DNA from 2 places in the Cupriavidus gilardii genome. Region 1 is predicted to be linked to the other one. Evidence: predicted binding sites of a transcription regulator. Region 1 holds the regulator's gene; the other holds the start of a gene.

Region 1 (4,211 bases):
CTTCTACGCGTTCGCCACCTGGGGCAATGCCGGCTTCATGCGCGAGCAGGTCTGCAAGTACATGTGCCCGTATGCGCGGTTCCAGAGCGTGATGGTCGACAAGGACACCTATGTGGTCACCTACGACACGCGGCGCGGCGAGCCGCGCGGCTCGCGCTCGCGCAAGGCCGACCCGCGCGCGCTCGGCATCGGCGACTGCGTGGACTGCAGCATCTGCGTGCAGGTCTGCCCGACCGGCATCGACATCCGCGACGGGCTGCAGTACGAGTGCATCGGCTGCGGGGCCTGCATCGATGCCTGCAATCAGGTCATGGACAAGATGCGTTATCCGCGCGGGCTGATTCGCTACACCTCCGAGAACGCGATGCGGCGCGCGCTGTCCGCGGCCAATGCGCGCCGCCGCGTGGTCCGCCCGCGCATCGTGTTGTATGCGGTGCTGTGGCTGGCGCTGGCCGGCGGCTTCGTCTGGTCGGTGGCCGTGCGCACGCCGCTGAAGGTGGACATCATCCGCGACCGGCAGGCGCTGGCGCGCGAAGTCGACGGGCGCTGGATCGAAAACGTCTACCGGCTGCAGCTGATCAATACCACCGAGGGCGAGATGGATGTCGCCATCGCGGCGGAAAGCCCCGGTCTGCCGGGCCTGTCCGTCGAATACGAGCGCGGTGCCGGCCACCTCGCGCCCACATCGAACCGGCTGCTGCCGCTGCGGCTGCGCGTGCCGCTGGAGCAGGCCGCGTCGGGCACCCATGTGGTCGATATCGTGGTCAGCGGCTCGCCCGCAGAGTCCGGGGCCGGGCTTGCAGCCGACCGTGTGCAAGTGCGGCAGTCCACCCGCTTTTTCGTTCCCGACCAACCGTAACGAGGCATCGACATGTCCCAATGCAAACCATGGTGGAAGGAGCCGTGGCCGTGGCTGCTGATCAGTGGCCCGGCGCTGGCGATGATCGGCTGTGCGGTGACGATCTGGGTCGCGATGCAGCACGCGGACCGGCCGATCGTCGACGGCGTGGTGCGTCAGGGGCTGCTGGTCCGGCAGGCGGCGACGCCGGCGGCGGTGGCGGCTTCGGCTGCCACGCAGGACTCGCGCGACGCGGTCGATCCCCGATCGGTGGCACGGCCATGAAGGCGCGCTGGCTGATCTGGGTGCTGTGGCCCGCCTTCGTCGGCGCGGCCATGGCCTTCGTGCTGGTGTTCTCGCTGATCGATCCGCGCGATCTGCGGATCTTCGGCCGGCCACTCGAGCTGTCGCACGGCGCGGTCTATACGCTCGGCTTCGGCCTGGCGTGGGCGGTGTGCGCGCTGTCCAGCGCACTGACGGTGTGCATGCTGCCGGCGTCGATGCTGGCGCCGATGTCGTCGCCGATGTCGGCGGCCGACGAACTGGAGTAGCGCGGTGGCAATGCGGGGAACGGCTGCCGCGGGCGCCACCGCGGCCACCGCCGGGCCGGGATCAGCAGGCGGTCTTGCCCAGCAGCTGACGGATGCCGTCCATGTCGACCAGCTTCACATGGCGCTGGCGGATCTGGATCAGGCCCGCTTCGGCGAAGCGCGAGAACAGCCGGCTGACGGTCTCGAGCTTCAGGCCCAGATAGCTGCCGATTTCCTCGCGGCTCATCCGCAGCACGAACTCGGACGGCGAATAGCCGCGTGCCGACAGGCGTTCGGACAGGCTGATCAGAAAGCCGGCGAGCCGCTCCTCGGCGCGCATCGAGCCCAGCGTGATCAGCATCATCTGGTCCTGCGTGATTTCGCGGCTCATCAGCCGCATGAACTGGTGCTGCAGCGAAGGCAGCGAGGCCGACAGCGTCTGGATCTCGTTGTAGCGGACCACGCAGACCTCGGTGTCTTCGAGCGCGGTCGCGTCCGACGCATGCCGCATCTCGGTCAGTCCATCGAAACCGACCACTTCGCCGGGCAGGTGAAAGCCCGTGATCTGCGCGCGGCCGTCTTCCATCGTCACGTGCGTCTTCAGCGTGCCGAAGCGGATCGCATAGACCGCGTCCAGTGGATCGCCGAGGCGATACAGCGATTCGCCCTTGCGCACGCGCACGCGCTCCTGCACCAGCGTGTCCATCTTTTCGACGTCCTGCGCCGACATGCCGACCGGCAGGCACAGCTGTCCCAGCGAGCAGGTGGAGCAGCGGGTCGATTGGTCGTTCAGGGGAATGGCGTTCAGCAATTGGAATCCGCGCGAAGGGAGGGAGTTGCCATCGGCATGGCGATGGACGTGAAGCGTCCGGGCATTCTACCGTGCGGCATCCCGTCGAGGGGAGCGTGAGATGGCGATCGGCGTACTGGCAAGCGTGTTTCTGCTGGCACTGTTGGGCGGCGTCCACTGTGCGGCGATGTGCGGCGGCATTGCGCTGGTACTCGAGGGCAACGATGCGAGGCAAGCCGCGCCGGTGGCGCTGTACCGCAGCCGCGCGGCGTGGGTCCGCGAACTGCTGGTCCTGCATGCCGGCCGCCTGAGCGCCTATGCGGTGCTCGGCGCCTTGCTCGGCGCGGCCGGCGCGGCCGCGTGGAAGGTGCAGTATCTGCCGGTGCAGCGCGCGCTGTTCGCGGCCGGCAGCGCGAGCCTGCTGCTGGCCGGGCTGTGGGCGTTGGGCGGCGCGCGGCTGGCCGGACGCGTTCCCGGCGTCGAGGCCCTGGCACGGCGGCTTGCGGCAAGCTGGGCGCGCTGGGGCGGAAGAACCATCGCACGCAAGGAAGCCGGCGCGGCCCCGCGCGGCGCCCGGCGCCTGCTGCGCCGCTACGCCGCCGGACTGGCCTGGGGGCTGGTGCCGTGCGGCATGGTCTACGCCGCGCTCGCGCTGGCCTTGCTGGCGGGCAGCGCCGCGTCGGGCGCGCTGGTGATGCTGGCCTTCGGCCTGGGCACGCTGCCCAATCTGCTGATGCTGTCCAGCCTGTCGGCCGGCTTGCGCGTGCTGGCGCGCCGGCCGTGGGTCCGCCGCGGCATCGGCGCGGCGGTCGCACTGTTCGGTGCGGCCGGTCTCGCGCGGGCCGCGATGCTGCCCGAAACGCTGGCCGCGCACGGCTTCTGCCTGACCTTGTGACGGCGGGCCGCCGCGCGGCTGCCAAGCCCGCGGTTGCAGGCCGGCGCGGGAATGCCATACAATCGCGGGAAGCCACCGCGACCGGGCCGCTTTCGCGCAGGTGTCGTGGTCGCCCGGTCGCGCTTGATCCAGGCGTCTGTCAAGGCACTCATGGGTATCCATACCCATCTCCCTCCCCGCACTGTCCGGCTAGAACATCCGATGTCGACATCGGCCAAGAATACCGGCCAGCGGCGTGGCAGCGAGGGGCCCGACAGGCTGCACGCCAGGCCATGACCAAGTTGTCTCGCATTCCGGACGGTCGCGGCTGTCCGGGCGTGTCGGCCGCAACAGGGGAGACGGCGCGACACGCTGGTCCTTCCGCCGACCGATATCGGGAGACGGGCGGACGATCTTCTGCCGGAACGGACCGGCAATCGATGCACCGATGAGAAGCGCGCGGACCCGATGCGGCAAGCATCCCGGTCGGCTGCGCGATGAATGGCGGCAGGCGTCCCTGAAGCGGAACGCGCGCCGCTGAATCGACCAATCTCCAGCGCGTCCGGGTGTCACGGACGCAGATGCAAAGACAGGCCGCACACCACAACATGAATACCCAAGAGGCGAAAATCGTCCTCGAGACGGCGCTGATCTGCGCGCAGGAGCCGCTGCGCGTCGCCGATCTGCGCCGCTTGTTCGCCGACGACGTCGGCGCCGACACGATCCGTGTTCTGCTGGAGGAGCTGCGCAAGGACTGGGAGCCGCGCGGGGTCGAACTGGTGGCGCTGGCGAGCGGCTGGCGCTTCCAGAGCCGTCCGGCGATGCGCGAATACCTGGACCGGCTCAATCCCGAGAAGCCGCCCAAATATTCGCGCGCGGTGATGGAAACGCTGGCCATCATCGCCTATCGCCAGCCGGTCACACGCGGCGATATCGAGGAAATCCGCGGCGTCACGGTCAGCACCGAGGTCATCAAGAAGCTCGAGGATCGCAGCTGGATCGAGGTGATCGGCCATCGCGACGTGCCCGGCAAGCCGGCGCTGTACGCGACCACCAAGACGTTCCTCGACGACCTCGGGCTGCGTACGCTGGATGAATTGCCGCCGCTGGAGGATCCGCAGGCGCAGGTCCAGGAAGCGCTGCTGAATCAGGGCGCGATCGACTTCGACGAGGTCGCCA
Region 2 (4,211 bases), 350 kb from region 1:
ACCACCTCGGCAAGTGGCCACCCGGTCATTGCAGCGAGCTGTTGGGCCGCCTGGCGGGTAGTGCCAGTACGGGAGTAGTAGACAATCAGGACTTCTTCCATGGCTGCTCTCCTTCAATGATGGCCGCGCTTCGCTGCGCGATGCGTGCTATCCCAGGTCATACGATTCCCGATACTCCGGCATCGTCACGTGCCATCGCAACCGCCGCTCGATTTGCTGACGCAAGGCATCTGCAGCCGGCGGTTCGCCATGGACAATAAACGTGTTTCGCGGTGGCGCGGCGAATGTTCCCAGCCATCCCAGCAACTCTTCTGCGTCGGCGTGCGCGGACAGATTCTCGATCTCGATGACTTCGGCTTCAATTGCCACGTCGCGGCCGTGAATCCGCAGCGAGCGTGCGCCTTCGGCCAAAGTAGCGCCTCTTGTGCCGGCAGCTTGAAAGCCACACAACAGGATCGAATTGCGCGCGTCGCCTCCGAAGTGCTCGATATGGTGCACCACGCGCCCGCCGGTCGCCATGCCGCTGCCCGCGATGATGATCTTCGGCGCCCGACTCTTGTTCAGCGCGATCGACTCATCGGTGCTCTTTACGAGGATCGGCAGCTCGCAGGCGGAAGCGATCTGATCTCTGTCCAGCCGGAGATCCTCGGGATGCAATGCGAATATCTTGGTCGCATTGATGGCCAGCGGGCTATTCAGGTACACCGGCACGAATGGCAATCGGCCCTGATCACGCAGCCACTTCAGGCAATACAATATCGTCTGCGTGCGTCCGACCGCGAACGCGGGGACTATAACCGTGCCGCCACGTTCGACCGTCCGCGTGACAGCCGCTCCGAATGTGTCGCGAGGATCGTCCGAGGGATGTGCCCTGTTCCCGTACGTCGATTCGACGAGGAGGACATCGGCATGTTCGATCGGTTCAGGCGGTCGCATCACCAGATCCTGCTGTCTGCCAAGGTCCCCCGAGAACACGATTTGACGACCGTTGACATGGAGCGTGACGACAGCCGAGCCGATGATATGGCCGGCGCGTGAAAACTCGACATCGATGTCATCGGTCACGCGGCGCCGTTGATGAAAGGAGACCAATTCGAGCCGGCGAAGCGCCCGCGCGACATCGGCCGTCTGATACAACGGCAACGCCGGTTGGTGCCGCGAGAAGTGCTTGCGATTTGCATAAGCGGCGTCCTCCTCGGCCAGATGTGCACTGTCCGGCCACAGGATGCCGCACAATTGCGCCGTCCCAGCGGTGCAGTAGACGCGCCCCCGAAAGCCGTTCTTGACCAGTAGCGGCACGTAGCCGCTGTGGTCCAGATGCGCGTGCGTCAGTACAACGGCGTCGAGGCTCGACGGCTCCACCGGCAACCGGTCCCAGTTACGCAGACGCAGCGCCTTGTAGCCTTGAAACAATCCGCAATCGACCATCACGCGCGACCGTCCTGTATCGAGTACGAATCGCGACCCGGTGACCGTATCCGTCGCTCCCAAGAATTGCAAACGCATGTCCTGAATCCTCTGTGCCCGCCCCTCTGAGAAGCGGGTCGAAATCGATCTGCGTGCAGATGCTCATTGCCGGTCAGTGGGACATCAGCACCGGTACGGTCATCGCCGCGAGCATGGTCCGCGTGACGCCACCGAGCACCATCTCGCGCAGTCTGCCGCGCCCATATGCGCCCATCACGATCATGTCGGCTCCGCAGTCCGCCGTTCGCGACAGCAGGAATTCCGCCACCGCCATATCGTCGTCACAAAGGGCAGACTCGGCGCGCGCCTGAATGCCATGGTCGCCCAGCGCTGTCAGGGCCTGTTCGACCGGGCTGGCGTCCACGTGCGGTGGTCTGAGTTCTTCCTCGACACTGATCACCGTCACGGCACCCCCGGCCAGCAATGGCACGGCGTCGTGCAGGGCACGGGCCGATTGCCCGCTGCCGTTCCATGCCAGCACCGCTCTGCGCCCGACCGTCTCGAACGTCCCCGCGTAAGGAACGACAAGCACGGGGCGCCCAGACTCCAGTACGAGCGACTCGACGAACTGCGGTGCTACATAGCTGCCCGGGTCCTCCGAATCGTACTGACCTGCGACAATCAAGTCGGCCTCGCGCGTTTCGCGCACTACTGCAGACGGCAGCACCCCTTCCACGACCCGCCATTGCGCACGCTCCAGTCCAAAAGCGTGCATGCACGCCTCGAACTGGCGCCGCACCACCTCTCTGATTTCCTGCCTGCGCCTGCGGTCGGCTTCCAGCACGATTCCGGCGCCCTCCATCAAATAGAACCAGGCCGGATCCGGCATGAAGCCTGCATACAGACCGATCAGCCTGGCACCGTGATCCCTGGCAAGGCCTGCGGCCAGCTCCAGTCGATGCATCGCACGCCGGCCGGCGTCCAGGTGGACCATGATGTTGCTGTAAGGCATGGCGATTCTCCTGACGTTACATGCCTTCACTGTATGGAAAGGATCCTCGTCCGTATTGATGCACATCAAGGCGTCACGGCGTCTTCTCGCATTTGCTGCAATGGCACGTCGATCGTTTCATTGATGGACGTCAAGGAAATTTCTGCCGCGCCACGTACAGTCGACAGTGCGGGTACCGGCACCGCGATGCCTTGCCAAAAGCGGACGCCGACGCCGACGCGAAGCAATCCCACTTGGAGCCATGGCGATGCAACAATTCGTCCCCTCTGCGCTCGCTTATGCGCCGGGTCCCAATGGCCAAGATCCATAGTCCACCAGCCATGAACACCGCGACTCGCACCACTATGCATGCCATGGTCTTCGATGGCCATTCGCCCGAGCTCGAGCTGCGCGAAGTACCCATTCCCGAGCCAGGTCCTGGCGAGGTCCGGGTCGCGATATCGGCCTGCGGCGTCTGCCGGACCGATCTGCATATCGTCGATGGCGAGCTGCCGCTGCCGAAGCCCGCTTTGATTCCTGGCCATGAGATCGTCGGCCGCGTAGACATCTGTGGCCCAGGTGTGACCAGTCTCCGACCCGGAGACAGGATCGGCGTTCCTTGGCTCGGGCGCACCTGCATGCACTGCGACTACTGCCTCAACAACCAGGAGAATCTGTGTGACGCCCCGCAGTTCACGGGCTATCTCCGCGATGGCGGCTACGCCCACTACGCCGTCGCCGATGCCGCGTACTGCTTTCCGATTCCGCAGGCTTACGACGATCTGCAGGCCGCCCCGCTTTTGTGCGCGGGCCTGATCGGGCTACGCACCCTCAATATGGCTGGCCCTGCGCGCAGAATCGGCATCTATGGCTTCGGCGCAGCCGCGCATCTGGTGGCCCAGATTGCGCTCGCGCGAGGCGCGGAGATCTATGCCTTCACGCGTCCGGGCGACACCGCTGCCCAGGCGCTGGCACAGGCAAGCGGCGCCTTGTGGACTGGCGGCAGCAATGAGGTGGCGCCGGTGGCGCTCGATGCCGCGCTGATCTTCGCTCCGGTCGGGGCGCTGGTGCCGTTGGCGCTCGCCGCCGTACGCAAAGGGGGAACGGTCGTCTGCGGTGGGATCCATATGTCGGACATCCCTGGTTTTCCCTACAGCCTGCTCTGGCAGGAGCGTCGCCTGGTTTCGGTGGCGAATCTGACCCGCGCGGACGGGCACGCGATGATGCGCATTGCCGACGAAGTGTCCCTGCACATGCAAGTCACGCCGTATGCGCTGACCGATGCCAATCGGGCGCTGTCGGACCTGCGCGCTGGCCGCCTTGCCGGCGCGGCGGTCCTCAGGATCGGACCTTGATCGACGCAAAGTTGATTAAGGTCAACGGCGTTCGCGATCAAATGGCTAAGCTCGATACATCGGGATCCCGGGCGCCAGCCCAACTACGGAGGAGTGCAATCATGTACAGGAAGATCGTCCTGGCGGTGGACGGCAGCAGTTCGTCCGACCTCGCCCTGACCCAGGCCATCACGCTGGCAAAAGCGTGCGGAGCCGAAGTCGAGGCCCTGTTCATTGCCGAGAATGTCGACGTCTACTTCGATGCGGGCTACTACAACCCCGACATGCTGATGAAGGCAATCCTCGCCAACGGGCAACATGCGCTGAACGAGGCCGGGCAACGTCTGTCGCAAGCCGGCATCGAACACCAGCTGAAGCTGATCGAGCGGCCGGTGTCGCCCGGCAAGATCGCGGATACCATCGTCGCTGAAGCCGATGCGAGGAACGCCGACCTGATCGTGTTGGGCACCCATGGGCGG

The links. The regulator FNR, encoded in region 1, switches genes on or off when oxygen is low (the NO sensors DNR and NnrR bind a similar motif). The targets are predictions, from matches to a motif close to TTGATNNNNATCAA.
Region 2: the regulator FNR is predicted to act here: its motif matches at 2,475-2,488, upstream of FOB47_RS17190 (universal stress protein).

What each region holds. Positions count from the first base shown of each region.
Region 1 covers NZ_CP054626.1:1,865,525-1,869,735, reverse strand. Annotated here, with positions in the region: gene ccoG (cytochrome c oxidase accessory protein CcoG) at 1-859, shown strand, start outside; gene FOB47_RS18690 (FixH family protein) at 872-1,123, shown strand; gene FOB47_RS18685 (hypothetical protein) at 1,120-1,389, shown strand; gene fnr (fumarate/nitrate reduction transcriptional regulator Fnr) at 1,451-2,098, opposite strand; gene FOB47_RS18675 (sulfite exporter TauE/SafE family protein) at 2,280-3,053, shown strand; gene scpB (SMC-Scp complex subunit ScpB) at 3,641-4,211, shown strand, end outside.
Region 2 covers NZ_CP054626.1:1,512,979-1,517,189, reverse strand. Annotated here, with positions in the region: gene FOB47_RS17200 (flavodoxin family protein) at 1-101, opposite strand, end outside; gene FOB47_RS17195 (MBL fold metallo-hydrolase RNA specificity domain-containing protein) at 148-1,506, opposite strand; gene FOB47_RS17190 (universal stress protein) at 1,580-2,419, opposite strand; gene FOB47_RS17185 (zinc-dependent alcohol dehydrogenase family protein) at 2,740-3,753, shown strand; gene FOB47_RS17180 (universal stress protein) at 3,855-4,211, shown strand, end outside.